4 regions of the Solibacillus sp. FSL K6-1523 genome follow, and region 1 is predicted to be linked to each of the others. Evidence: riboswitches for the same ligand, from Rfam matches in the RefSeq annotation. Region 1 holds a riboswitch; each other region holds the start of a gene.
The links. A riboswitch is a leader RNA that binds a small molecule or an ion and turns the genes downstream of it on or off. The one in region 1 is predicted to bind cyclic di-GMP.
Positions count from the first base shown of each region.

Region 1 (7,723 bases):
GGTAATCGTCCCTTCCGCATCTACCATAATAATCCCTTCACGAATCGACTCTAAAATCGCATTTCGCTCCGTTAATATTTTTACGATTTCTTGTGGTTCGAAATTTAATAACTGCTTCTTAATTTTATTAGATAAATATGTAGAAATGATGATTGACAGTACTACGGTAATTATAAATAAAACGATTAAATAGCGACCATAATCAATATTCATAAAAAAAATATCTTCATATAAAAATCCAACAGAAACGACACCAATTATTTTTCCGTCTTCATCTTTTACGGGCGCCTTTCCACGTAATGCCTTACCTAAAGTACCCTCTGCAGTTGAAATATATGCCTCGCCTTCTATTAACGCCTGATCATTGTCATCTCCAACCATTTCTTCACCAATCCGCTCGTTTACTGGGTGAGCGTAACGAATTCCATTTTCATCCCCAATAACAACATACTGGGCTTCGACACTTTCTTGTATTTCTAAAGCTAGTTGTTGTAATGCCTCCGTTGTTTCTTCCTTCTTTAAACCTATTATAATATTTGGATGTTTAGAGGTTACTTTTGCAACACTTAGAGCGCGTTCTCCAATTTCGTGCTCAACAATTTCTCCCAATATAAAATAAGTAGGGATAAGAATAATAAATGATACCGTTACGACTAAAAATATATTATGTTTAAAAAACTGGAAATTCAATGAGCGTCTTTTCATTATGCTATCCCTCAATGACTTTATAGAATGATAGTTTTCATTATAGCATACATTATTTTAAACTTTCGCAAGAGTCAAAATGTTAAACTCCGATAATGAATAACTCCACTTAAAGGCATTTTATTTCAAAATAAAAACACTCCCTCGTCTGATGCTAAAGTACGCATCTAGTACGAGAGAGTGCTGTACTTGCCCTGTCGCTTTGCTTACGGAACAAATGAATTTGCTAATTTCGTTATTAGAATTTATCTGCTTTTATAATGCTGAACGGTTCAGGCACTTTGTCTCGATCAAAAGTACCTACCGACTCATTACCTATTCCAATCCAAATCGTTCCTACTAATACCATCATTGATAATAACTTCTTCATTAATTTTCTCTCCTTTTTCTTTTAAGTTCATTAAACAATAACTCTTTTTCAAAATAATCACTGGATTCTTTATACATGTATAAATCTTTATAATAATTTGCCAAAATTCTTGCGTAATAACCTCCTAACACATATAGTTTTTTAACTTCAAAGAACTTAAATGCACTTTTTTCTAATTGTGCGAGTTCTGAAAGTTTCATTGAATGATCCTCTGTCAATAATATCGAAAATATTTCAACTTGATGTTGAATTTTAGAGTCTGTATCCCCCCAATTTCGAATTATTTTTAAATACTTAATTGATTCATTAAAATTCCCTATTTTAAAATGGCATATCAATAAGTTTATGTATATTTCTACATCTTCTTGATAGTCGATAGCTTTTAAATAATATACGATCGCTTGCTTGAAGTCTCCTTGACACTCTTTACAGTATCCTAAGTTTGAATACAACAAATTGAAATTCTCTAAACTTCTCACTTCTTCAATATTTTCAAGTATGTTATTACAAATAAAATAATGTTCTTCCGCTAAGGTAAATTGGCATATTCTATTTTTAGCTATCCCCAACATCATATGGCATTTAAAGTCGAGTGATGGTTTATATAAGATTTTAAAATAGGCTAAAGCTAAGCTACACGAATCAATACACTTTTGATATTTATATAATTTAATAGCAACCAATGCAGCATTGAAATGAAAGCATGCAATTTCGAACTTACTGCCATCTTTAAAAAACCGATCATTCTTCTCCATTCGCTCTATCATATCAAATGCCTTTTGATATTCATTTGTTAAATAAAATAACAAAATCGCTATATTACTATATAAGAAATTATTTCTAGAATTTGCGGTTTTAATAGTTTTACTAATCGCATTCAGTTGTTTTTTTGCATCATCATATTTTCTTAGAGTTATTAAATACTTACACAAAACTAACTCTCGCTTCAAATTCAAATTTCTTTCAAAAAAAAGAGGATTTTGCCCCTTCAAAACTTCTAAGGATGACTCATTAAACTTATTATTTAGGAGTAAATCGGTATAAAAGGATTCTAAAATAGCATTTACAATTTCATATTCCTGTTTTTTTGCACTGAAATCTAGATTTAATTTTTGAAATAATAATTCATAAATTTCTAGGTTTGCTACAATATTAGAATTTTCTATTCTACTTAAATAAGATGGTGTGCATATTCCTAGACTCAGTTCTTCTTGCGTAATTCCTTGTTGATTTCTATATAATTTAATTGTACAACCAATATTTGTTAAATCTAGTTTTAACTCCAATGCATTTACTCCTTTCTAAATTAAATAAGTTAATTATTCTGAATCATTAAATATTATATCATTAAATTAATAAAGCGAAATAAAATATTCCTAAATTAAGTAAATTATTTTCTGGCATTATAAAAGAACCCCTAAATAGACTGAATATTAAGTTTACTAACACTATACCCGAGTAGACTTAATTGAAAATAATCCCATCTAAGTGAAACCTACTATTCCCCGTACTTTCTTCCCCAGCTTTGACCAATATGACTATCTTTTTTGGGCGGAAGTTATATACCTTTTCTTACAAAAAAGGCGAACTAGAAATGTACCAAACAAAATGATTAGTTCTAAAAATATAATCCATCCGTTCATTGTAATAGGATTAAACCAAGATTCATTTGGAGGTATGATATAAATAGGTGCTAAGTATTTGAAGATTTTTCGTAAAAAGTATTCAAAACCTCTCCCTTATCTGAAATGAATAAAGCGTTCAATTGCCCACCATAGCAACAACCCCCATCAATCCCAATAAACTTGCCATTCTCACTCATCCAAACATCGTCTTTTTCATGAATATATTTTAACGGTGTATGTCCAAACACATTCACATACGGCGTTTGATTTTCTTTTAAGTAATGGTCACGCGTCCATAAAAAATCATCTTCTGTGGATTTATCTAAATTGTCGTACTGCGTTTCGAATCCAGCATGTGTGAGTAATACATCCCCAACTATGACAAATAATTCAGCCTCTGCTAAAAAGGAAGTCTCCTCTTTAAACCTTTCTTTAATAATAGAAGCCTGTTCAGTAAAGTTTAGTGTTTTCATTTCGCTTGGAAGCTGATCTAAAAAAGAATCCATCGTTTGACGCCCACCATTTCTAAAATAAAATTCTTTATTCGCTTCTGGGGATGACAAGTAGTTCAAAAACATCTCCTCATGATTGCCCTTACATACAATGACTTGCTGCCCATAAGTCCGCTTTAAGTCCATTACTTTGCGAATCACATGTAATGACTGCGGGCCTCGATCAACCATATCACCCAAAATGACGAATTTACTTTCCATATCCCACTTTTTGATTAATTGTTCAAATTGCTGATACATACCGTGAATATCACTTATTATAAATAAGTTCAATAGAGATCAGTCCTTTTTAATTATATTTTAGTTAAATTCTTATGTATTACATTGTGTTACTCATTTCCGAAGTGCACGTTACTTAAATCATATCCTCCCACACTTACAAAAACAATTGAAAAAGGAGCAAAAACAACTCAAAACAGAGCATTTATCGCCTCTATAATCAAAAGACAACATCCAATATGCAGATCAAAAGACATAGCTATTTTTCAATTAAATTGCCAATAAAAATGTGAAATCTCGTTAAAAAGGATACTTTTTCACCCTATTCCGCTTCAACTCAGATTATTTAAACACAATTGATTATTTTATTTTTGTTTTCACATTTCCCGCTCCGCTCAACTAAATTCCCTTGTAAATCCACTTTTAGCAACGTTTCCTCATTCAAAACTGAATTGAGGTATTTTTCATTTTACATCGGAAACTTTTTTCGAGACTAAAAAAATCTCATTTATCCAAATTGTTGATTTTGACATGCAACATATTTTTAAATAAGTGCTAACTTAGGTATTTGGTAGTGATGTGCCCCCCGTAAGTTAGACACGATTATTTAGTTGATATTTGACAAACGAGCTTTTGAGCGTTTGAAAAATAGCTTGTTTAAAGTTAATTGACAAGTAAAACATAAATCCTCACACATCCACATCGTATTTCCTATTATAATAGGTAGATAAATTTACCAACTATTTGATTTCTCCATACATACTACCTTATATTTCTGATAACTTTATGGTGCAAAGTATTCTTGGTAAATAAATGATATTATGCTATTCTTTGGAGTGTAAAATTGAATAGGCAAACTTAAAGAAATTTAAGGACGCAAAACTATAGGGACTAAGGTGTATCACTATGTCAGCCAGTTGCCGAAGAGTGCATTATACTTTTTGTTTAGTAAAGTTGATAAAAAAAGAAGCATTTTTATGTTAATTTTTTTTACTTTATTTGAATTAAAGCTGCTCTTTTTGAGTGGCTTTTTTTAATGCGCTTCTTAGGGATTCGTTCATAAGGAGGAAATATTGATGAGAGTAGTTGCAATTGCAACAGTAGCAGCCATGGCTTTCAATTTAGTCGGTGGTCCAATGAATGTTTTAGCAAGTGAATCCCCTAATCGGGAAATGACAACAGTAGCAGTGGAAAGAAGTATTAGTGAAGCTACTAAAGCGGTTGTGAGTAAGTTTGATTTGTACGGATCAAACCTTTTACATGCATACGATGAAGCATTTAAAATTGCCCATACAAGTATCAAATCGATCACAAACAATGGTGGAAACTATTCTGGTTCCCCTCTTGCAAATGCTTTAGATGGCAAGCTAGATACGCACTGGGAAACGGGTAAACCAAACAGCTCTACATTCAAAAATGAAGTTGTATTTAATTTTAATGACACAATTTCAATCGATAGAATTGTGTACGCTGGTCGTCAATCAGGCGCAAAAGGGAAAGGCTTTGCCCAAGAATTTGAAATACATAGTTCGTTAACAGATGAAGGCGATAATTTCACATTACTTTCAACTGGCGAATATAAAGGCTCTACAGGGGATATCGTCGAGATTCAGTTTCCCTCTACTGAAGTTAAAAGAGTAAAATTTGTGTTTAAGAAAGCCAATCAAGACTGGGCAAGTGCTTCGGAGTTTATGTTCTATAAAGAAGATTCTGTATCTCAAAAAATGAAGACATTATTTACAGATGACACATTCAGTAAAGTAAGTGAAGCATTTAATACAATTGAGGCTCTTAACCAATTAGAAGAAGAAGCAAAAAGTCATCCGCTTTATGAAAATTTTAAAGACGGAATCGCCAATGCAAAGGCAATAATAAGTGGCGTAAATACAGAAGCTACAACAGCCATTACAAAATCATTTACTCACTATTCAAACGAAGATTACTCAAAGTTATTTAAAATGGATATTGGAAACATTAAGAATATCCGTAACAATGGTGGTCACTATAGTAGCGCTGTAATTGGAAATGCCACAGATGGCAACTTAGATACGTACTGGGAAACAAATAGAAGCAATTCAAAAGATTTCTCGAATGAAGTAGAAGTAGAATTCAAAGAATCCGTTACGTTAAATCGTATTATGTACGGAGCAAGAAATTCTGACCGCAAAGGGTTTGCAGAAGAGTTCGAAATTTATGCCTCTCAAACATCAATAGGAAATACTTATCAACTAGTTGCAACTGGTCAACATAACATGGTGGCAGGATTAGTAGAAGCTAAATTTGCACCTACAACTTTTAAACGCGTTAAATTTAAGTTTAAAAAATCAAATCAAAACTGGGCGACTTTATCAGAACTTGCATTTTATAAAGAAGATACTTTAGAAGATCAAGTGAATAATTTATTTACAAATGGTTTAATGAATGAATTAAAACCAGAGTTTGCGTCAATTGATATCATCAATCAATTAGAAAAAGAAGTCGCGAAACATCCAATTAAGGAGCAATTACAAGTAAACTTAACGATTGCAAAAAAATTACTAAGCAACGAAATTGTGACTGACGAAGCAATCGTAGTAGCCTCTCAGCGTGGAAATCCAAATGCAGAAGCAAAAACGCACCAAATTCCAAGAACGTCATTTTCACTAGAAACTTTCGGTAAATATGCCGTACCTGGTGAAACAATTCAAGTATTTGTTGATGCCGATGAAAAAGGTGTAATGCCTAACTTAATATTAGGTCAAATCGCTGACGATAAAAATGGTTGGATAAGAAGATATCCATTACACCCTGGTTTAAATACAATAACGGCCCCTTCTTATGAAAATATGAAACCTGCAGTTATTTATGTAGAAAACCCTGCTTTACCAAGCCAACAAGCTTATGCACCTAAAGTAAGGTTAATTGGTGGGACAGCCTTCCCTGTTTACTATCATGGGAAAACAGATCCTGCAGCATTTGAAAAAGAGTTAGAACAATATGTGGCGAAAATTAGTGTAAACGATAATGACTTCGCAAATGGAAAACCTAATGATGTTGTTTTCAATGTCGCAGAACTTGTTTCAGAAAATAATACAATCTCAACAAGTGCTGCTGGTGCACTAAAAGGCATTCAGGAATTAAAGCCAATAGGAAAAACTGTATCTGACACAATGGATGAATGGGAATTAATGTGGAAAGAGTTCCAAAAAATTAGTGGATATACAGAAAACGAGCAAAAATTTAATGAAAAGTTCACTTCGAGGGTATTCACAAAAGGTCCTTATGGCTGGTCTGACTGGGGATATACAGGCTATAACGGTGGAAATTCACCTAGAAGAGATGATGGATTCTTCAAACAAATCGTTAAACCATTTAGTACCCCTGGAAACGATGGATGGGCCTATTATCATGAATGGGGTCATAATATAAATAACTCTACTATGGAACATACAGAAGTAACGAATAATATTTATTCTGTCATCTTAAGAAAATTATTTAATAACAGTACGGACGATCGCGTAGATTGGAATTCAATGTATAAAAGATTTTCAGGTGAAAAAGTGAATCACGGTTACTGGACTTACTTAGGTGTACTGGAGCAAGTACAATATTACTATGGTGAAGACAGTTATGGAAAAGCTTCTCGAATCGCAAGAACAAATCCAGATGGCGTTATGGATGGTTTAGGTAGTAACTTACAAAGACTAGTTGTAGGTCTCTCTTTAGCGACTGAAACAGATTTAACAACATTCTTTGACGACTGGGGATATGTAACAGCTACTGAAAAGATGAAGGAAAAGGTTGCTCATTTACCTAAACCTGATGTTAAATTAGAATACATGCATAGTTTAGGACGCGATTATAAAGGTTCTGGCTTTTCAAAAGATGCGAAAATTACTGTACAATCACTAACTTCAGATAAAAGTAAGAAAGAGATTACATTAACATATGGCATAGATTCGGCTAATAAAGACGCTGCCATGGGTTATGAAATACTGAGAGACGGCAAAGTAGTTGGATATACTGCAAATACTTCATTTGTCGATAAAAATGTAGATACGAATGACTCTTATATTTATGAAATCGTTGCTTATGATAAAAATTTAAAGAGTTTAAAACCTGTAAAAATAAATTCACAGCAACCAAACATATCTATTGAGGAACAAGTAACGCTAAAATTACGACAAGCGTTTGATCCAATGGATTATGTAAAAGCTTCCTCGTATCAAGGAAATGATATAACAGCAGATGTCGTTGTAAAATCGAATAATGTTGATGTTACAACAAAAGGTGAATACGAAATTGTTTACGAA
Region 1 covers NZ_JBBOSU010000001.1:3,121,510-3,129,232, forward strand. Annotated here, with positions in the region: gene MHI10_RS15085 (sensor histidine kinase) at 1-705, opposite strand, end outside; gene MHI10_RS15090 (hypothetical protein) at 944-1,075, opposite strand; gene MHI10_RS15095 (helix-turn-helix transcriptional regulator) at 1,075-2,361, opposite strand; gene MHI10_RS15100 (metallophosphoesterase family protein) at 2,769-3,485, opposite strand; cyclic di-GMP riboswitch class I at 4,273-4,356, shown strand; gene MHI10_RS15105 (NPCBM/NEW2 domain-containing protein) at 4,508-7,723, shown strand, end outside.

Region 2 (7,723 bases), 750 kb from region 1:
TGAATTAAGAAATCAATTGATGAACACGAAATCAACAGATGAAGTACGCGCATTGCTTAATAATTTTGAAATGAATGATGATGAAGTGGAGCAGTGAAATGATTTAATTTTTTAAAAGTTAAAGCAAAACGGAATCACATCATTATATTTAGACTTATGTTCATCCAATTTTAATAAGAGTGATTCTCTGCAAATTTATTTTCTACATAAAAATGCGGAGAATCACTCTTTTTTATCTCTAAAGGGTTTGTCTCTATAATTACCCACTATTATAAATATTTCACAGTACACATTTTTTGCCTTTCGAACGAAATATTCCGTCATTTCAATAATTATATGATGGTTGAATCTTGTAAATTTTCATAAAATTGTTGATATTGAAATTGTTTTAAGTGTATAATTTCGCAAGGGGGAGATATAATATGAAATTAAAAAAATACGGGATTATCTCTAGTTTATTACTTACAGGTGCAATTTTAACGGCATGTGGAGGAGATGAAAAATCTTCTGGAGATGCAGAATCTACAGATAGTTTATCAACAAATATCGTAACAATTGCTACTGGTGGTTCTTCAGGTCCATATAATATCATTGGCACAACATTAGCAAATGAGTACTCTGAAATTTACGATGTAAACTCAAAGCCTCAAGCTACTGGTGCATCAGTAGAAAATATTAACTTAATTAAAGAAGGTAAGGTTGAAATGGCCTTTTTAATGAGTGATGTTTTAACTGAAGCTGTTAATGGAACTGGAAACTTTAAAGAAAAAGTGGATAAAGTACAACAAATTGCAGCGCTATATCCAAACTACGTACAAATTGTTACGACGAAAAATTCTGGTATTAAAACAATTGAAGATTTAAAAGGTAAACGTGTAGCAGTGGGGGATCAAAACTCTGGGGTAGAAGTTAATGCACGCAACTTACTGAATGGTCATGGTATTACATATGATGACGTTAAAGTGGATTATTTAGGTTATGCAGAAGCGGCAGATGGGCTGAAATCTGGTAGTATTGATGCAGCATTTTTAACTTCAGGTTTACCAAATTCAAGTGTATTAGAATTAGCTAACAGTATCGAACTTACTCTAGTATCTGTTGATCCGAATAAGATTGCTGAAATTGCGAAAGAACAACCATACTTTATTGCGCTAGATATCCCAGCAGACACTTACGGGAATACGGAAGCAATTCCAACTGCGGCAATTATGAATGCACTAGCTGTTTCATCAGAGTTAAGTGAAGATGATGTTTATAAATTGACAAAAACATTCTTTGAGAGCTTAGGGAAGCTTACAACATCTCATCAAGCTGCAGCAGATATATCTCTTGAAAATGCACAAAAAGGTATGGTAGCACCAGTACACCCAGGAGCTCAAAAATACTTCGATGAGCAGTAAGAAATATTGGCAAGTAGTAGCAATTATAATTATTGCGCTAGTATTGCCTTTGTTTCTGATTCGCAAAGAAATTGTCCTTGTGAAATATGAACAAGGGCAATTTTTAATTGAAGATGAATTTACTATTGGTTGGATTCATTCAGTGGAGAAAGAACCTTGGTTTGAAATATATACAGTACATAATAATCAACTACTTCTGAGAGAAACTTATTTTAAAACATTTGGTGCAGGTACACCTTCTGAAGGGACAATTATTGAAACAGACGATGGATATGTACATTTTATGTTAAACAAACCTTTTCAAGAGGTAAATATGGTTGTTTCAGAAAATGTGAAAACTACTTTGTATACTAAAAATGAAGAAATAAAATTATATGAATTAGCGGATAATTATTCTAATCTTTCATTCAAAGTTCAAAAAATACCATTATGGAAGTATATTAGAGGTGAGAAATATGGATAAAGAAAATAAGAATGCTGCATCAGAAGTTTTATCTGAAACACAACAGCAGGAAATCTTAGAGAAGTTTGATACGGAATCGAATGTTCGGAAATTTACGGGCAAAAAAATAATGTTCTTCATATCATTAATTGCGATTATTTATTCTGTTTATCATTTATATGTGACATTTAATCCGCTGCCAACTTTACAACAGCGTGCTCTTCACGTATCCATTGGGTTAGCATTAATTTTCTTAATCTATCCAACTTATAAAAAGCAAGATCGTAGTAAAGTCGCTATCTATGACTGGTTATTATTTATTTTAGCCTTTGTTTCAGCTGGTTATTTAATCATTGAGTACGATGCTATTATGACAGAACGTGGCGGTATTCCTAATACGGCAGATATTATATTCTCCATTATGACTGTTATTTTAGTGCTAGAAGCAGCTCGACGGGTAACAGGTTGGATTTTACCTATGTTAGCCATGGTCTTTTTAATCTATCCATTTATTAGTCATTATAGCTGGATGCCTCGTCGAATGATGACACGATCTTATGATTTAGGGGATATTTTTGGTCAAATGTATTTAAAAACAGAGGGGTTATACTCCACGGCTATTGGTTCTTCTGTGCAATTTATTTTCCTATTTATCTTGTTTGGTGCCTTCCTTGCGAAATCGGGTATGGGACAATTATTTAATGATTTAGCTCTAGCACTTGCAGGACATCGCCAAGGTGGACCGGCAAAGGTGGCGGTAATTTCTAGTGGTTTCATGGGAAGTATTAATGGTGCTGCAGTGGCTAATGTTGTAGGAACAGGCGCTTTTACGATTCCATTAATGAAAAAGGTTGGGTATTCAAAAAACTTTGCGGGTGCTGTTGAAGCAAGTGCGTCTATCGGTGGACAAATTTTACCACCAATCATGGGTGCTGCTGCATTTATCATGGCTGAAACTACAGGAGTTGCGTATGGGACGATTGCCCTTGCTGCATTAATTCCAGCAGTACTCTATTTCTTAGGTGTTATTATGCAAGTCCACTTTCGAGCAGGACGTGATAATTTACGTGGTATACCTAAAGCAGACTTACCACTTGTGAAGGAAGTATTAAAGGCACGCGGTCATTTGTTATTGCCAATTGTGTTTTTAGTTTACTTACTCTATGTAGGTGTACCGATTGGTCAAACAGCTATCTATACAATTGTAGCAACTGTTATTATTGCAGCAATTCGTAAAGAAACACGTATGGGCTTTAAAGATATTTTAGCTGCATTAGATAGCGGTGCTCGCCAATCGTTAGCAGTTATGGTTGCTTGTGCGGTTGTGGGCATTATTATTGGTGTAGTTAGTTTAACTTCATTCGGTAATGTTATGACTTCATCAATTGCTAGCTTAGGTGCAGGATCTTTATTCTTAACATTATTCTTTACTATGATAGCATCGATGATTTTAGGGATGGGGTTACCATCAATTCCAGCGTATATTATTACGGCAACAATGGCTGCACCAGCTTTAGCTGAATTTGGTATTCCAATTTTAGTAGCGCATATGTTTGTTTTTTACTTCGGTATTTTTGCCAACATTACACCGCCTGTTGCTTTAGCGGCATTTGCAGGAGCGGGCATTTCTGGTGGAGATCCAATGAAAACAGGTTTTGCTGCATTGAAACTTGCATTAGCAGGATTTATCATTCCATATTTATTTGTTTATAATCCAGCTATGTTAATGATTGATACGACAAATATTGCGGTCAATGCTAAGGAATTCCCAATGGCGCCAATTTCATCTATTATTATCATAACAATAACGGCTATTATTGGCATCATTGCATTAAGTGCTGCGGCAGAAGGATTCTTCGTGACAAAGCTAAATTGGATATTGCGTATTATTTTAGGCGCAGGTGCAATCTGTATGATTATACCTGAAACATATACAGATATCGTTGGCTTAGTAATTGTGTTTGCAATTTTAGGTTACGATTTTGTAAGAAGTAAAAAGAGTAATATAGTAGCAGTTTAAATACTTGTAAAAGGTCACTCAAAAATTAGGGTGACCTTTTCTTTTGTTTTTTTTATAATTAATTCAACTAATTGGCAGCATTAGCTACTGAATAATTATAATTAACCAACTATTTCTATTCTCTTTCAAGAAAATCCTGAATTAATACAATATGTACTAGATGAAAGTACTAAAGTTGAAAAGATCTTACAAGTAATTTATACTGTTATAGTATTAATAATGTGTGAAATTTTACTTAGATACCTTTAAATTGAAAAAGGCAAACTTATTGAAAGGTAAGGACGCAAAGCTACGAGTCTAAAATCCTCTTGGATCATGACAGTCGGGTTGCCAAAAAAGAAGTGGTTATTTTGCTACCTCAACTTTTTTTGTTGTGGTAGTTTTTTATTTGAAAGAAATGTTGTAATGAATAACGGTGCACGCTATGAAGCCGCAGATGATAAAGAAATAGTAGCTAAAATATAGTTAGAGAGAAGGAGATTTAAGATGATAGTTGTTGATGAACCACGATATAAAATGGCTATTTATGAAGCAAAGAAAGAAGTACATGTTCAAGTAATTGGGTTTATTAAAGAGGATCTTGTTGAAGGCTTTTTAAACAATTTAGAAAAAACAAGTGGGATGGTACAGAAGAGAAATTATCGATTAGTTGTTGATGCAACTCATCAATCACCGCTTCCTTCGAAAGTTTCGGCAGGACTAGGAGAGACATTCATGTTCTACGCGTCTCTTGGATTTAAAGATATTGCCATTGTAAGTTCTATATCTAAAATTTCAGCAGTACAAATTCGAAATGCACTAGAGACAGTTGATTTCCCAGGTAGACTAGTTAATCATGTTTCTGAAACGACTTCAAACTAAATTTTAAATACACAGCTTTAAATGAGAGAGGAATAATATCACGATGCAAACAACAGCAGATTTATATACAATCGAAATTCTTACAAAGGATCAACCTGAATTAATTGAAAAAACAGCGGAATGTTTAGCGAAGACATTTGTTGGGGTAGAAGTTGGTGGAAGATGGATACAAGAGCCGATCATCGGATACGCTTTAAATTTACCTTATGAAGATTGGTATCAGTTTACGAAAGAATATATCGAAACATTTGCCCACCAAGGTTATTGTGCAATAGCGCTAGATAATGAACAAAATGTTTTAGGTGCACTAGTTGGGGATACAAATGCCTTTGAAATTATTGAAGAAGACATTTTTGGTGGAACATTTGCTGATATGAACGTTGTAATGCGTGTATTAGCGGATATTGATCAACGTTTCTTAGATGATTATAAAATACGTAACGGTAAAGATTTGGAAGACGGAGAAGCGTTACATATCTTTTTACTAGGGATCATTGCTGAACATAGTCGTCATGAAATTGTACAAGGCTTAGGTGACGCATTAATAAACAAGGCGAGAGAAGAAGGCTTAAAACTTGTACTAGCTGAAGCGACAAATCCGAAATCAATGCGCGTCTTGGAGAAGTATCATGGTCTAACAAAATATGTAGATGTAGAAGGAAATTTTATTGTTCATAAATATGAAGACAATGAAAGACTAAACAAAATTCCATCGACTACAGCAGATGGAATTTATATTGTTGTAAAGGAACTTTAAAACTTCATTATTAAATAAATTAGAAGAATAGGAGATTTTTCATGGGAGTTATTATGATGGTAATTATTGTCGTTTTATTGTGTACCTCTTTGTATTTTGCGTACCAATATTTTACGCTTAAACGCCAATCTCATATAAATAATGAGGTTACAAGTGAAATGACCGGACATTCTGCAAGTGAAGAAAATGAGCAAATTCAGTCGTTTGCAAAACTTGTAAATGAAAAAGGCGAAAAGTTGACGGAACATGGAGAATACGCCGCTGAAAAGGCTGATATTGTAAGGGCTGCAATAGATGAGGTAGGTAAAGGATTAAAAAAACAATTAATCGCTACTGAAGAAAGTTCTACTTCAATTGAAGATATGACAGTGGCTATTGAAGAGCTATCGATTAGATCAAACCAAATTTCAGAAAAATCGAATACGACATTAGAATTGACACAAGACGGTAATGATAAGTTAAAAGATTCGATGATAAAAATGGAAAAATTTAATGAAACAATTAATACAACATCTGGTGCGATTAATATTCTTGGTGAAAGATCACATGAGATTGGAAAAATTGTTAAAGTAATTACGGGAATTTCAGAGCAAATCAATTTATTAGCTTTGAACGCAGCGATTGAAGCAGCTCGTGCAGGTGAACACGGTAAAGGGTTTGCTGTAGTTGCTGGGGAAGTTCGTAAATTAGCTGAACAATCACGTCAGTCATCTTCTGAAGTATCGAATATTGTAAGAAACATTCAAGAAGAGACGGATAAAGTTGTATTTTCAATGAAGCAAGGTACAGAAGAATTTGCTCAAACGAATACAACAATTGTAGAAATTGGCGAGATGTTTGAAAAGATTGTAGAAATTACAAAAGTGATTGCTGAAAATAATGCGAATTCATCTGCAAGTACCGAAGAATTATCTTCAAGCTCACAGCAAATTTCGGCAGCAATGCAAGAGATTTCTTTCATTTCTCGAGAATCAGTTGAAATGTTTGAAGAACTAGTAGAAATTAGTGACGATGAATCAAGTACAATGGAAAAGTTAGTCCAGGAAGCCAAAAGTATTGCGGAATTAATAAACGACAAATAAATTAGTCATTAATTCAAGATACTGAAACTAGTAAAAGCAGACGGTTCGAAATGTGATCATGCATTTTCAATAACCGCCTGCTTTTTTGTATAGAGGTATCTGAAATAAAATAGAAATATTAAAAATTTCATGCGTATAGGATTGCGTTTTGCACATATCATAAACCCTTTGATATAGTATTACTAAATACGCAAAAACAAGCAAAATATTATTGGAGGTTTCGTATGGAAAACAGAAAATTATCACTAGAACAACAAGGAGAACTACTTGCCTTATTGAAAGCCCGTTTTGAGAAAAATATGAATCGTCATCCAGAGCTTGAATGGACAAACGTTCAAGAAAAGCTAGAAGCGAATCCTGAAAAACTATGGTCTCTTTGTGAAATGGAAAGAACTGAGGGAGAACCTGACGTAGTGTCCTTTGATGCACAAACAGGGGAGTATACTTTTTATGATTGTTCAGCGGAAAGCCCTAAAGGTCGCAGAAGTATTTGTTATGATCGTGAAGCATTAGAATCAAGAAAACAACATAAACCGAAAAATAGTGCAATCGATATGGCGAATGAAATGGGAATTGAGCTGTTAACAGAAGAACAATACCGAGCGCTACAAAATCTTGGGGAATTTGATAAGAAAACATCGAGCTGGGTAGCAACACCATCCGATATTAGAAAACTAGGTGGGGCGATTTTCTGTGATCGTCGCTACGACAAAGTGTTTTTATACCATAATGGAGCAGATTCGTACTATGCAGCGCGAGGCTTTCGTGGCTCGTTAAGCGTTTAGTATTTCTGGATGAAACGTTAAAATAATTAATATTGAAGGGGATGTCCAAAGAAATTATTTGGGTATCCCCTTTTCGTATATATCCAACTTGCTGACGCAATTACGCCGAGGCGTAATTGATTAAGGAACTTCATATACATATTGTAAAAGCAAATGGGGAGTGGGGATCATTGGACAAACGAAATAGCAAATACAGATGGCTTGTATTTGGATCCGTATTATTTACTTATTTGTTAATGGCGAGCCAACGAACCGCTCCAGGACTAATAACAGATCAGCTGATGAGGGATTTTCATGTGACGGCATCAACGATTGGATTATTGACGAGTATTCAATTTTTCGTTTACACAAGTTTGCAAATTCCGATGGGGATATT
Region 2 covers NZ_JBBOSU010000001.1:3,867,926-3,875,648, reverse strand. Annotated here, with positions in the region: gene MHI10_RS18705 (tRNA dihydrouridine synthase) at 1-97, shown strand, start outside; gene MHI10_RS18700 (TAXI family TRAP transporter solute-binding subunit) at 423-1,400, shown strand; gene MHI10_RS18695 (DUF1850 domain-containing protein) at 1,390-1,863, shown strand; gene MHI10_RS18690 (TRAP transporter permease) at 1,856-3,862, shown strand; cyclic di-GMP riboswitch class I at 4,111-4,197, shown strand; gene MHI10_RS18685 (hypothetical protein) at 4,349-4,723, shown strand; gene MHI10_RS18680 (hypothetical protein) at 4,767-5,480, shown strand; gene MHI10_RS18675 (methyl-accepting chemotaxis protein) at 5,522-6,562, shown strand; gene MHI10_RS18670 (DUF4256 domain-containing protein) at 6,787-7,347, shown strand; gene MHI10_RS18665 (MFS transporter) at 7,518-7,723, shown strand, end outside.
Region 2: it holds a riboswitch for cyclic di-GMP, as region 1 does, so the genes downstream of both, MHI10_RS18685 (hypothetical protein) here and MHI10_RS15105 (NPCBM/NEW2 domain-containing protein) in region 1, are expected to answer to the same signal.

Region 3 (7,723 bases), 1.2 Mb from region 1:
ATGTTTTTAAAGGTTACGCGTATTTCATTTCCTAAATCTTCTACATCAATATATACTCTTGATGCAGGCTGTGCGTATTTAAAAATATTCGAGAATAAATTTTCAACGGAGCGCCATAAAAGTTTGCCATCCGCCTTCACATACACCTTTTCTGTTGGGTGAGTTAACTTAAAGTCTAATGCCGATGCTTCAATTTTTTCATCCATTTCTCCTATGCCTTGCGTTAACAACGATAAAATATCAATTTGTTCTAATTGAACAGGTATGCTCCCGCTTGACGCTTTAGCCGCTTCAAATAAATCATCTGTTAAATGCTTCAGCCTTGTCGACTTTTGATCTAACACGTCTATATACTCAATAATTTTTTCAGGATCCTTTTCAATTTTTAATAAATCAACATACGTAATAATGGATGTTAATGGCGTTCGAATATCATGCGAAACATTCGTAATGAGCTCTGTTTTTAACCGCTCACTCTTAATTTCACTATCCACCGAATTTTTTAACCCATCGGTAATGCTGTTAATATTCGTTGCTAGTCGACTAAATTCACCTTTGCCATCTACTTCAATTCGATGATGGAGGTCGCCATTTTTAATTTGCTCTACGCCCTCTTTAATGCGATTAAACGACTTCACCTTTTTTAGCGCAAGCCAAGCTGCAACCCCCATCGTAATTGGGAATATGAAAAATGTTGCTACAACAATTACTGGATAGCCGATAACAAGTAACACGACTTTCACACCAATACTGCCATTATCAAAGACCTGTTTTACAGCAAGAAAGACCTTTTTCAAAATTTGATAGATAAGTGTGTGCGAAAATATTGTTCGATTCTTAATATGCTTAACGAGCGATAAAATCAACAGTAATGCAATGGCGAAAATAGGAACTGTAAGTAGGATGTAAAGACCCCGGAGTAATTCAATCATCAATGCAATCGACATAAAGATTAAACTAGCAATAATGGCAATATTGAGGTCATTATATAATTTATCAATCACATTCAAATGGATTTCTTTATCTTTAAATGACTTTCTGCCAATCACAATGATTAAATAAACAATCGATACAATAAATCCTGCTAAAAATACAATGAATTCAGTAAGCAATTTTTTAGCAAGCACTTTTTCCTTTTCCCACTCCTGTATTTTCTCTTGTAAGTAAGGTTCTTTGTACGCCAAATAAATGACATCCGTTTGTGGATTCAGCCTGTTAACTCCTTCAGTAAAGTAATCGAAGTACCGGCTTTCTTTCGCTTCATTTGGGACAATCTTATGTTGATAATCCTCAAATAGCATATACGTGTTATACTCTTCAAAATCCTTTTGCTTATCGAATCCGCTATTAGAAAATACTTGCTCACCGTTACTTGCATAATAGATGATTCCTTTATTTGCTTTTAATGTGCTGAGTAACCGGTAAAATTCCCTTACTTGAGCGCTCATAACTTCATCTTTTTTACGATTGATGTTATCATCAGCTGTTTCTCGATAGATGCGCTTATTATCCCTTTCACCCAAACTATGATCATATTTGTTTGAATAACGGAAATCATTATACAAATTTTCTTCAATTTCTATAATCTCTTCTTCCGTTAGTACCTTACCGCTTAAAATATACTCTTCACTTTTATATTTCCCGATTAATTGCGCTAAAGGGGAAATAATGCCGTAACTTTCATCCGCGAATGCTCCACTTTCAAAATAATTTTTGTGATTGATACTATCAAGATGCACCTCATTTGTTTCCATATTTATTATCGTCTTCGCTATACCTGTTATACAAACAACGGCAAATAAAAATACTACCACTTTCGTAATAAGTGCATGACTAATATTTCTCAATTTTATACCCCACTCCCCATACAACTTTTAAATATTTTGGCTCTTTCGGATTAATTTCAATTTTTTCGCGAATCTTACGAATATGCACCGCCACTGTATTTTCTGGATTTACGGCCCTTTCATTCCACACTTTTTCATAAATCTCTTCGATGGTGAACACTCTCCCCGCATTGGCTGTAAGGAGCTTTACAATTTTGTATTGCACCGGTGTTAAATGAACTTCAGCATTATCGACCGTAATAACCTTTTGCTCATCATCAATCGTGAGGCCGCCCGATTGAAAGACATGATTACTTACTTCAAGGCTGCCAAATGTCGTATACCTTCTTAGCTGTGATTTTACTCTGGCCACAAGCTCTAACGGATTGAATGGCTTGCCGATATAATCATCTGCACCAATATTTAATCCGAGTATTTTATCATGATCCTCTGATTTAGCAGAAAGCATAATTAACGGAATCATATTGTCTTGTCGAATTTTCATCGTCGCCGTAATCCCATCCATTTTGGGCATCATAATATCCATAATAATAAGGTGGATTGTATGATCCCGTACAAGCTCAATTGCCTCAAGCCCATCGTAAGCTTTGAATACCTGGTATCCTTCATTTTCTAAATAAATGCTAATTGCTCTTACAATTTCTTTATCATCATCACATACTAAAATGTTCAATCCCACTCACTCCTCCAACTCTTTAGGTTCCTGTGATCACCCCTATAGGATTCGTATAAGGTTATGATACTAATAAAATCTTAACAAACACGCACATCAATTCTTAATGTTTTCTTATTATTTTTCTCTAAGTATGTACAGTTAATAAGAAATACAAAAGGCTCGTCATAAGTATAAAACCCTTATGACAAGCCTCAATCATTTATATATTTCTTTCTTCCCTATATGATTTACATATTTTTCTGTTGTAAATCATATACACGATTACAATTTAAATTGCTGAACGGCCATTTCCAATTCATTTGACATTCTAGCTAGCTCTTGAGAAACTGCTGAAACTTCTTCCATGGAGGCACTCATTTCTTCAGAAGAGGCGGCTACGTTTTGAGAATAATTATTTACTTCAATACTCGTTTTTGAAACCTTTTCTATATGAACGACTACTTCAGCTATATGATTTTTCATGTTTTCCATTGCTATGCTAGCTTCGGTGATTTTTGTTGTACCCGCGAGAATGGATTCGTTAATTTCTCCAAATGCTTTCCCGCTTTCATTGACAAGGCCCATTGAATCTTCAATACCTCGACCGATATCTTGAATAATTTCATTGATTTGCAATGCTGAGTTGCTAGATTGCTCAGCTAGTTTTCGAACTTCATCTGCTACTACTGCAAATCCTTTTCCATGTTCACCCGCTCTTGCCGCTTCAATAGCAGCATTTAAAGCTAATAAATTCGTTTGCTCTGAAATAGATTGTATCATTAAACTAATTTGTCTAACTTCATTTGATTTTTCATTTAACATGCTAATCTTTTCAGCAGAAGAACTTACATTTTTATCAATTTCACTCATCTGATTTACTGTTTGTTCAACGACATCACTACCTTGTTTAGCCGTTTCCGTCGAATATTGTATCGAATCTTTTACATTATTCATACTTACTGTCACATCATCTACATGCTTAAATACTTCATTAATAATACCAACTGCTTTTTTCATCGCAGCATCTTGTTCATCTGTTCCAGTCGCAACAAGTTGAATCGATTCAGATATTTCATTAGAAGCTGATTGATTTTGGATTGAAGACGCTGCTAGCTCCTCAGATGTAGCTGATAATTGTTGCGATTCATGCGCAATTTTTTGCATCGTTTCTTTCAAACTGTTTGACATCGTATTGAAATTCCTACCCATATCCCCAATTTCATCATTTACCTTTACCGTAACTTGTTGCGTTAAATCACCTTTAGACATCGCTAAAGATAAATCACTAATACTATTAATTCTATTCGTTATACGTAAACTCATAATAATAGAAGCGATGACAGCAAGGATTGCAATAACTCCACCTATTACGAAAAGCATTGTTCTTATGAAAGTCGCTGTACTTAAAATTTCAGCCTTCTCGATGACAGCAATATACTTCCAGCCATCAATTTCTGAAGAGATTGTATTGAACACATAGTCTTCTCCATCTAATTTCGTTTCAAATATGCCATCCTCTTCGGAAAATTCTAATGAAGGGATATTTAATGAAGAAATTGGTTGGAAATTCAATTCAGGATCTCTTGGATGTGCAAGGATTGTCCCATCTTCTTGTGCAAGAATGACATACCCATTTTCACCGATACTTACTTCCTTAATAATATCTGTTAAGCCGTCTAAACTTACATCTAAGCCTAACACACCTATTTGTTTGCCATCTTTTTCAATCGATACAACATTACTTACGATAATTCCTTCTATACCCGTTGCTGCATAAGCACTTGTTAATTTTACTTTTCCTGGTTCTTCAACACCCGCGCTGTACCAAGGGCGATCTCTCGGATCAAAACCAGCTGGCACGGGGCCTTCTGGATATTGAATATAACCGCCATCCGATGTACCCATATAAACATAAGGGGCATTAGGATGACTATCACTAAAACGAGAAAACACATCAAAAATAGCTTTCTCCTTATCCCCATTTGCTGAAGGTGTCATATCGAGTGAACCTTCTCCCGCAATGTCTTTATAAGAAGTAATACTCGAATCAGCATCTACAACGAAACGGTCATTCGCTAATAAATTGACGTTTTCCCTAATCGTTTCAAAGTATAGAGCAATTCCGTTATCCACTTATTTAATTTCTCTTTCACTGAAAGTAATATAATCGTCCTTCGTTTTTTTGCTAACGGTTCCGTTAACTAAAACTCCAATAAAAACTATCGGTACTAATGATAGTAATAAAGAGAAAACTAATAACTTTGCCTTAAACGATATTTTCTTCTTATTCATTTTTACAATCCTCTCCATTTACATACTAGTGAATCAAGCGTAGATTCCCTGCTGCTAAAGCTACTAATTTCAAGAATCCCTTAACCCCTTCTAACTATGACCTTTCCCTAATTCCAGATAGTTTTAAACGCTCAAAAAGGCTATTCTATTTAATATAGAGTAGCCAAAGAATTTATATATTAACTCATAAATTCGGTAACCAGGCGATCATTGTTTAAATTACAGGACTTTTAATAGTCCCCTAAACTTTAGACCCTAGGCTTTGCGTCCTGCCCTTTCGGAACAGTTTGCCCTAATCTTCTATAATTTTAGTTTAAAATCACACCTACTTATAATCTCACTTCGCATAACAAACTTCAAGGTTTTTGATCAATCCTAATTGCTTTAATAGCTCTTTGTAATTTCTTCATGAACACATTTCAAATTCATAGTTTTTGGTAGATCACAGGAAGGTAGTAGCAAAACCGTTACGAACTATTCAAAAAATACCTAAAGTGGTTTGTAGGCGTTTGGAAATGCATTTCTGAAAGTTTCGCTAACTTATGTTGTGGTTTCCATGCTCTTTTTCAATAAATTCATACAAATCCATTTAGTTACTAACTATCGCCTCATAATAATTAGCTTTATATTTTATAAATGGATTCAAAAAGACTTTGACTTTCTTATAAAAAGAATGTAAATTGATATACACGCGAACGATAACTATAAAGTTCAACGTTAATGTTCGCCTTTTGAGTTCTTCGTATAAATTTGGAGATATGGTCCAAAAGTTTCTACCAAACTACCGTGAATAGTTTGACTATGAGGAATAACAAAAACGATATGTTCTTAACACTAGGCAGATCCATTGCTTTTGTTTAGGGCTATTTCTTGTTTTTTGTTTTTCTTTTATGTCAAACCCTGGTTAATTAACCGGGGTTTTCTCTTTTTACTCACATTTATACCGAATTATTTTGAATGGAATCACTTCATAGGAGAGGAAAAAGAACATGGAAAACACAGAACAACATCAATCAATATGGGAAAATATTAAAGAAAATTACCGTTTATACTTAGCTGCATTTGTTATCGTTCTTATTGCAGAACTTATTGGTATGAAAAAGTTCCAAATAGGCTCCGCTTTAATTATTATTTATCCGATGCTTTTTGCAATTGTAATAAGTGTTTTACTTGGCCGTGATATTCTTGGATTTTTTAAAGAGAAAGAGGCAAAAAAGGCGTCTTCTCTTGTTCTTGTAGCCATTACACCATTTATGGCAAAGGTAGGTGTGCTTGCTGGTTCAAACCTTCCAAAGTTAGTAGATGTAGGTCCAGCATTAGCTTTTCAGGAGCTTGGACATATCGGAACCATACTATTTGCCCTACCGATTGCATTAATGCTCGGCATTAAAAGAGAAGCTATCGGTGCAACTAGCTCCACATGTAGGGATAAGGACTACGGATTAATTTGCCACCTTTACGGAGCAAATTCACCGGAAGCAAGAGGAGCTCTTTCTATTTACATAATCGGATTTTTAATCGGAACCATTTATATTGGTTTTTTAGCAAGTATCGTAGCATCTTTTGATTTTTTCCACCCTCTCGCCTTAGCGATGGCTTGCGGAATTGGTAGTGGTGTAATGATGGCAGCTGCATCCGGTACATTAGCAGCTATTTATCCAGAATACGCCGACCAGATTATAATGCTCGCAGGTGCAAGTGATATGCTGGCAGCGGTTGTAGGGATTTACTTTACTTTATTAATTTCACTTCCAATTACAAATAAATTATATAACTGGCTCGAGCCAAAAATTAGCCCTAAACATACCCGAACGCCAAAAAGCAATAACTCAATGAAAGTTGGTAATTAACATGGCAATGAACATGCGTAATTGGACTATATCTTTATTGCTAACATCTGTTGTAACAATACTTGTAGCAAATCTTATCGGAAATAATGTATCCATTTTAGAATCCATTCCTGGGGTACTCATTTTATCAACGATTGCTTTTGTAGGGATTGCTTTTGGGAAAATTGTTCCTTTAAAAATTCCCCCAATTGTTTGGGTTGCACTTACGGGTTTACTTGTTGCAAGTCCTATCTCACCTATAGCGCAACCGGTTATTGAGCATACAGCGAAAATTTCCTTTATGGCTCCAATTACAATCGTTGGTACTTTAGCAGGGATTGGTCTGGATTTTAAATCTTTCATCAACCAAAGTTGGAAGATGGTTATTATAGCACTTTTGGTATTTACAGGTACCTTTCTTGTACAAGCGACTTTTGCTGAAATATTTTTGAGATTAACCGATACATTAGACTCATTTAACTAATCAGCGATATAACATAATGTCGTTACAAACCTTATTTCTAATTAAATTATTTTTGGAGGTATACTGTGGAAAACAAAGCTTGTAGTGTAGATTTAATTGTTAAAAATTGTTCTATATTAACCCCTGATTTTAATATACTAAATGACCAATGCTTAGTAATAAAAAATAGTACAATTATAGATATTGGCAACACTTCTGATCTTGACACTAAATATAAAGCGCAAGAAACAATTGATGGATATGGTAAATTAGCAATGCCCGGTTTAATCGATGCACATACCCATACATGTCAACAGCTTTTGCGCGGGAGAATAGCCGATGAATACCCTATGATTTGGACGCGCATCATGGTTCCATTCGAAAGTAACCTTAAGGAAAATGATGTACGTATCAGCTCTCAGTTAAGCTTTCTAGAGATGATTAAATCTGGGACAACTTCTTTTATCGATGCAGGTGGAAGACATATGCACAAAGTAGCCGAATCTGTTATAGAATCAGGCTTGCGTGGAGTGATTACTTGTTCCACAATGGACAGCGGTAAAGATATTCCTGTCACAATGAAATCAAGTATAGAAGATAATATTAAAAATAATCTACAATTATTTAACGGGTTTCA
Region 3 covers NZ_JBBOSU010000001.1:4,342,623-4,350,345, forward strand. Annotated here, with positions in the region: gene MHI10_RS21035 (HAMP domain-containing sensor histidine kinase) at 1-1,847, opposite strand, end outside; gene MHI10_RS21040 (response regulator transcription factor) at 1,834-2,520, opposite strand; gene MHI10_RS21045 (methyl-accepting chemotaxis protein) at 2,785-4,635, opposite strand; cyclic di-GMP riboswitch class I at 4,986-5,096, opposite strand; purine riboswitch at 5,515-5,616, shown strand; gene MHI10_RS21050 (DUF3100 domain-containing protein) at 5,784-6,644, shown strand; gene MHI10_RS21055 (hypothetical protein) at 6,646-7,107, shown strand; gene MHI10_RS21060 (amidohydrolase family protein) at 7,173-7,723, shown strand, end outside.
Region 3: it holds a riboswitch for cyclic di-GMP, as region 1 does, so the genes downstream of both, MHI10_RS21045 (methyl-accepting chemotaxis protein) here and MHI10_RS15105 (NPCBM/NEW2 domain-containing protein) in region 1, are expected to answer to the same signal.

Region 4 (7,723 bases), 480 kb from region 1:
GTAATATCCAATGTTATTAAGTTTTCCGCATATTGTAAGCCTTCAAGATCTGTTACGCGCTCTGTTCGAGATGAAGTCGTAGTTAGGCTTGTTAGCTTATACATATCCTCTAGTGTAATATCACCTGTAATGTCTAATGTTTGTTTAATATATGTGCTTAAAGCTTGATCTGGTATCGTGATTATTTGACTCATATCAATCGCTATTAAAGCTTCCTCTGCTTGTTTTAACATCTCTACTGCTTGATCTATGTCTGTTTGTGTAGATTGATTATTTGCCAAAACGGCTTCTGCTCGTGCAATACTTGCTTGTAAGGTAGCCATACTTTCTTCCGTATAGTCTTCCTCTTCGATTGACTTCGCTGCTTCTATTGCCGCTATTAATTGTTGTGTATCTAAATACACAGATACTAAATCTTGTTGTGCTTGTTTTAACATTTCAACCACTTCATCAACGTCTGATTGTGTTGCCTTCTTATTAGCTAATATGGCTTCTGCTTGTGCAATGCTTGCTTGTAAGACAGAGATACTTTCTTCTGTATAGCCATCCGCTTGAATTGACTTCGCCGCTTCTAGAGCCGCTATTAATTGTTGTGTATCTAAATACACGGATACTAAATCTTGTTGTGCTTGTTTTAACATTTCAACCGCTTCATCAACTTCTGATTGTGTTGCCTTTTTATTTGCTAAAATCGCTTCTGCTTGTGTGATGCTCGCTTGTAAAGCTGCGATACTTTCTTCTGTGTAGTCTTCCGCTTGAACTGATTTTGCTTCTTCAATTGCTGTTTTTAAATGTTGTGTCCATACACTATTTGCGTTAGCGAAATGTAATTTAGCATCTCCCCAGGTTGCATGGTCAGAGCCATTACCATTACCACCATCCGTTACAACTAATTTAAGTTCCCCGGCACCACTAATATTCACTTCCGTAAATTTTTGAGGGTCTCTTGAGTTCATTAAACCACTGTCGAATTGCATTTCGCCATCAACAAACACTTGAAACACAACAGAACCAACAGTACCATACATTTGGCGGTCTACACCGACAAATGAAGTAAAGTAATCTGCATCTTTATCTGTTAAATCATAAACAATCGTGGAATTAGAGTGTGCACCAATACCTTTTTCGTACGATTTTTCACTGCCGTCTTCTCCCGTTAATCGTAACGTATTGCCACTAACAGATACATCTTTCCTTGGCGCTGTGTAGCTGTTTTGAGTAGATGTCCAGTCGAAATCAGATACATAGTTGTAATCATCCATATTAACAACGGAGATCGTTCTATTCATTGTGATTTCATTGCCGTCGCTGTCCGTAACCGTATAAGTAATTTCATATTTACCAGCGCGGTCAAAGTTGACTTGTTCGATGCCTGTCACTTGTACAGCAGCCGTTAAATCGCCATCCTCTGCATCCATTGCAGAATACTCTTCATTGATGTCAATCGGCGTACCTACTTTTGTTGCAGTTGACTTAGGAATTGTAAGCTGCGGAAGTCCGTTTGAAATATAAAACTTCGCATCTGCAAAGTCTGCATGGTCAGATTGATTCCCATTACCCGAATCACTTGCAATGAGTGTTAATTGTTTCACATCTTTTACTGGAATTTTCACAGCTTTTGCTTCTGTGTCATACTTCATCACACCGCTGTTAAATACTTCTTTGCCATCTGCTAAAACTTTAAATGTCACACTTGACTTTGTGTTTGCCTCAATATTTTGATCGACCCCTACAAGCATTTCAAAGTAATCGTAGTTTTTGCCTTCCAGGTCGTACACAATTTCAGAATTCGCATGTGTACCAATCCCTTTAGCGAATTCTTTTGTTTCGCCATTTACAAGTATTTTAATGGATCCCCCACTCGAAGACTTATCTTTATTCACCGTTTTCCAAGCCGTTTGTGCCGATTTCCACTCTGTATCACTTGCGAATGTAGCATCGCTGTATACATAAATTTCTCTTGTCTGAGTAACTGTATGACCGTCACTATCCGTAACAGAATATTGTACAGTGTATGTGCCTGTTTTATTTACGTTAAAGTCATTTAATGTTACTTTTACGTGTTCGATTAAATTGCCATCTTCTGCATCAAATGCTTCAACATTTTGCATAAAATCAAAATCGCTGTTTAACTTCACAAATGTAAGCTCATCAAATACGTTTAATGTAGGTTGGCTAGAATCAACTGTAAACTTCGCATCCGCCCATACGGTATGATCCGATGCGTTCCCATTATTGGCATCCGTCGTTATTAGTTTCACTTCTTTTGCACCTGCTACAGGAACTTTGATAAATTCATGTTCGGTATTTGCTTTAAATACATCGCTCCCAAACATCTTCTCATCATCTACCCATACTTCAAATGTTGCTGATGAAGGTCTCCCTTTCATCGCTTGGTCGATGCCGATATAGCTTTCAAAGAAGTTAAAGCCTTTTCCTTCGATATCGTAAACAACTTCCGAATTCGCATGTGCACCGATGCCTTTCGTATACGTTGCATCGAGACCTTGTCTAAGAAGTGTAATGGCTTTACCAGATGGCGCTACGTCTTTTTTCAAACCACCATACTGGATATTTGCTAATTTAGCTTCCATATCAGAAATATACGTAAAATCACTCGTTACCGTTACGTTAGTTGTTTTGGTAGCCGTAATATCTGCATTTTTTACTTCATAAACAATTTCATAGTTACCCTTTTTCGTCACATCAACATTATTTGATTTAATAACGATGTCTTTTGTAATATCTTTTCCTTCAAAGCTTAATGCTTTTACATAATCCATTGGGTCAAATTGTTCGTTTAATTTTAGCGTTACTTGGTCTTCCACTGCAATTGTTGGTTTGAATGAATTAAACTCTACAGGTTCTGAAGCTTTCAATTTTTTATCATAAACAACAATTTGATACGAATAGTTTTTAGTAGTATCCACATTTGTATCTTCAAAACTATTCGTCGCAGTAAATCCGATTACTTTACCATCTCTTATTACCTCGAATCCTAAAAAATCTTCCGCGTAACTTTTATCGATTGTAAAGTTTAATTTATTTATATTTTTTGCTGCATCTGGAAGTACATTCGTTCCAATAGAGATTTTTTTATCTTGAATGCCTTTCCCTTTGTAATCTACTACTGAGTTATTTAAGTACCATGTTTTCCCCTCAGGCTTCTTGTACTTACTCGTCAATTTTCTCGTTTCATCACTAACGATAAATCCGTGTCTTGCGAAATGTTCACTTAAATCAAGCCCTACTACTTCAGATGAGAATTCAACTAAATATTGTTGTTTAGAAAATTCGCCATCTGTTAGTTGTACGTCTCGCTCTCGGTACAGACTATTTAATTTTGCCCAATAGCCCGGACTCAGCATTTCTAGCTGCCAAAATACGGATAACTTTTCAAAGTAATCTTGGCTGATGTAATCTTTTAAATTTTCTTCGATGACGTTTTTATAAATTTTTGCCTCATATGGAATACGTTGATCAATCTTACCGTAATATGCCGACATATATTGAGGTAACATGTTATTCGTTACTTCACCATATAATCGAGCGTTCATATCCATTCTATGTCCAATTTCATGAGTTAAGCCCCAGTTAGGACCTCCCACTTCAAACGGAAGTAAAAGATTCGCCATCACATCGCCTTGTATACCGATATGGTCCGTATACGCATACATATAACCGAATGGCTGTGCAAGTCGTACATTTTCCCGAATGAATTTCGGATCGTGACTTTCACTTCTCGCATCTAATCCGTAATAGTTAAATATTTCTTCCATATGTGTATTGTATGATTCTATCGTCTGTAACGGGCTATAGCCATTTTCTATATACGTTTTATATGCACCTGTTGCAGTACCTGTCCATACAATATGATCACTTACAAATTCGAAAACATCTAAAACTTCTCGATTTTCCTTATTTGGATGTTTCGCAATATCTTCATCTATTTTCATTTTATATTCTTGTAAAAATGTTTTAAATTGTGCAACGTCCGTACCTTTTGTTGCGAACGGAATTTTTATAGCACCTTCAAATCGAATTTTAGGAGCTTTGCCTTGTTGTTCTTTTGTATATGGATTACTAATGTAAATACTTCCACCAGGTGTTATATCATTTTTATACCAATTATCTTTATTCACTTTTGGAACAGTTATTTCATTTTTACCTGGTGACAGTGTAACTTCTCTTCTCCAATTGGCGAAAGAACCTTCTTGTTGAGCAAATGCTAACTTCGGTAATGGACCATTTGTATCTGCATCCACATATACCGTAATTTTATCTCCTGGCTGAGCTGCAAATCCAGTCGGCTGAAGATTGTTACCGAAACCAAATTTCAACCTATCCTTCGCATGCTTCACCATATCTCCGCGTTGTTCCGCTTCAACAATCGTTCCTCCAACAGCTAATTCACCATTTACAATCGATTTCGCTAAATCTAAGCGTTCTTTTAAAATATTATATAAAGGATGCTCTTTTGCTTCATTTTCTAGAGCATTGATTTGATCGATGTTATTGAACTCAGGCACAAGCGCACTCATTGTACCGTCCGTGAAGATGCTATTGACCTTGTCTTGGATTACGTCTTCTTTATAAAAGGCTAATTCATTCAATGTTGCCCAGTTTTGATTTGATTTTTTGAACTTAAACTTCACGCGTTTAAATGTCGTTGGTTCAAATTTTGCTTCTATTAAACCTGAAATCATTCCATGTCGACCCGTTGCAACATGCTGGTACGTATCACCTGTAGATGTCCCTGATGCATAAATTTCAAATTCCTCAGCAAACCCTTTTCGGTCAGAGTTTCTTGCCCCGTACATAATGCGATTTAGTTTTACTGCTTCTTTGAATTCTACTTCTACTTCATTTGAGAAACTAGCTGAATTCGCCTTGTTCGTTTCCCAATATGTATCTAAATTCCCATCAATAGCATTTCCGATGACAGCAGTAGAATAGTGCCCCGCATTGTTTCGGATACTTTTAATATTTTCGTAGTCCATTCTATATAGCTTTGAGTAATCTTCATTCGCAAAGTGTGAGAATGTTTGTGTTGCAGCTGTAGTTGCTTCGATTTCACCCTGATTTATTAATGCATAAGCATTTTCTAAATCCTCTTTAAATAACGGATAGAGTGGGTGATTTTTCACTTCTTCTGTTAATTGATGAATTGCCTCAGCCGAATTAAATTCTTCGCTTACTGCGCTAAAAGTATCATCTGTAAATAATGTAGCCATCTTTTCAGATACCGCATCTTCTTTATAAAAACCAATCTCGGCTGCACTTGCCCAGTTTTGATTTGCTTTTTTATAAACAAATTTTAAACGCTTAAAATCTGCTGGTGCAAATTGAATTTCAACGATATCTCCTGTTGACCCTTTGTACTCACCAGAAGTAACAAGAGTAAAATCATCACCATCATTCGTTGATGAACGGTAAATTTCAAATTCTTGTGCAAAACCTTTCCCTTTTGCACCTGATTGACGAGCTGCATATACGATGCGATTTAATGAAGTTTTTTCGTCAAAGTTAAATGTCACTTCATTTGTGAATGTTGCACTGTTTGCTCTCCCTGTTTCCCAATGCGTATTCATCTCTCCATCGATTGCTTTCTCAAGTTGAGAATTCGGATAATTTCCACCGTTGTTTGTAATGGATGTAATATTGACATTCGCCATTTTAAACGTTTCATTATAGGCATGTAATAAATCATTGCCATATAAACTAAACTTATTAACAGTCGCATGCGGAACTTGTTCCACCTGATTGCTAATAACCGTTGTTGTCACTTTCGATTGTTGATGCTGATCTGCGAATACATGGATTGGCGCATTGACTAAACTTAATGTCATTGCCGCAGCTGTTGCAATTTTTACGACCTTCATATTCATTTCCTCCTAATGACTTAATCCCAAAAAAGCACATAAAAATAGAAGCCACCCTAAAAAAGAGTAGCTTCTATTTTTATAAAGTTTACATAACTTTATATTAACAAAAAGTAAAATGTACTCTTTGGCAACTGGCTGACATAGTTTTTCACCGTAGTCCCTATAGCTTTGCGTCCCGAGATTTCTCAAGGTTTGCCTATTTGATTGATTAATCCATACAATAGCATAATAAAATTTTGCTCCCAAGAATAATTTAGACTATTTGGTTATTATTTCTAGTATACAAATATTAGGTGTATCATTTTCATTTTCGTATAATATTATTATTTTAAAATAATAATCAGTCGTTATTTAAAAAATTAAGGGTATTTAGCCTTCCTCAAACCATCATAAATAGAACTTATACAGATTATTAAACAAACGTATACAGTAGAACTAAAAGACTATACATATAAATTGCATTTAAAATCCGTTCCATATATGATGGGCATATTCTAGTAGGAAAGGATTCGATTTCAATGAAAGAAATTATACTTATTTTATTACTTCAACTAATATATGTACCTTTATTTACACTTCGTACGATTTTCCTAGTAAAGAATATTACTATGCTCGCATCGTTAATTGGGATTGTCGAGATGCTCATTTATGTGTTCGGTCTGTCACTTGTATTTAGTGGCGATCAAGGGTTCCTTGCAATGGTCGTTTATGCTGTCGGATTTGGTATTGGGATTATTATCGGAACGCGCATTGAACAAAAACTCGCAATTGGCTATATTTACGTAATGATTAATACACAAAATCGCAATGAAGAATTAATCAAAATTATTCGTGAAGAAGGATTTGCCCTAACGACATACGTAGGCGAAGGACGCGACAGTCAGCGATATAAATACGAAATTTTAACAAATCGTAATCGCGAGAAGGAATTGTTTATGCTCGTGCAGCATTATGAGCCAACTGCGTTTATTATTTCCTATGAGCCGAAATCGTTTAAAGGCGGTTTTTTGGTTAAACGGATGAAGCAGCATAAGAAACATGAATAACCATTCAGCGGTCCCAATATGAAAAAGTGAAGAACAACAATATGCTTTAACCGTTATGACGAATGTATAAAAACTATTGTATAGTACTAGGTTGGGAGAAATTCGAAGTCGATACAGACGTATACATGCAAAAAATCGTTTCTCCCATTCTAGTATTTGATTCCTTATTTAAAATATGTATTGCTAGGCATAAAAAAGAAATGAGCCGATCTTGCACTCATTTCTTCCTGTACCTTCGTATCTGATCATATACATACGCGTGATTTCTGTTCTATTGCTTCTTCAACCTTGGATAATCTGTAATCGTACCAAAATCCCAAATATCAGTATCCCAACCAATGTAGATTGTTACTTCTGTTCCTTCTTTCATTTCGACAGTTGTGTGTGGCGTTCCTTTTCCAATATCTGATTGTCCTGTTGTATCACTATCGTAATAGCTGCTAGTTATGCTTCCACTAATTACATATCCGACCAAGCCGCCTACATTATTACTAGTTCCAGTCACATTGCCTGTCGCATAGCTATTTTTTATGCTTCCAGAACTACGCCCGACCAAGCCGCCTACTTGATACTGTCCAATCACACTGCCTGTCGCGTGGCTATTTTCTATGCTTCCAGAACTAACCCATCCGACCAAGCCGCCTACATAATCAGTTCCCTCCACACTGCCTGTCGCATAGCTATTTTCTATGCTTCCAGACCTAACCCATCCGACCAAGCCGCCTACTTGACCAGTTCCCTCCACACTGCCTGTCGCGTGGCTATTTGATATGCTTCCAGAACTAAGCCCGA
Region 4 covers NZ_JBBOSU010000001.1:3,597,171-3,604,893, forward strand. Annotated here, with positions in the region: gene MHI10_RS17345 (NPCBM/NEW2 domain-containing protein) at 1-5,882, opposite strand, end outside; cyclic di-GMP riboswitch class I at 6,009-6,092, opposite strand; gene MHI10_RS17350 (DUF5698 domain-containing protein) at 6,404-6,931, shown strand; gene MHI10_RS17355 (GLUG motif-containing protein) at 7,203-7,723, opposite strand, start outside.
Region 4: it holds a riboswitch for cyclic di-GMP, as region 1 does, so the genes downstream of both, MHI10_RS17345 (NPCBM/NEW2 domain-containing protein) here and MHI10_RS15105 (NPCBM/NEW2 domain-containing protein) in region 1, are expected to answer to the same signal.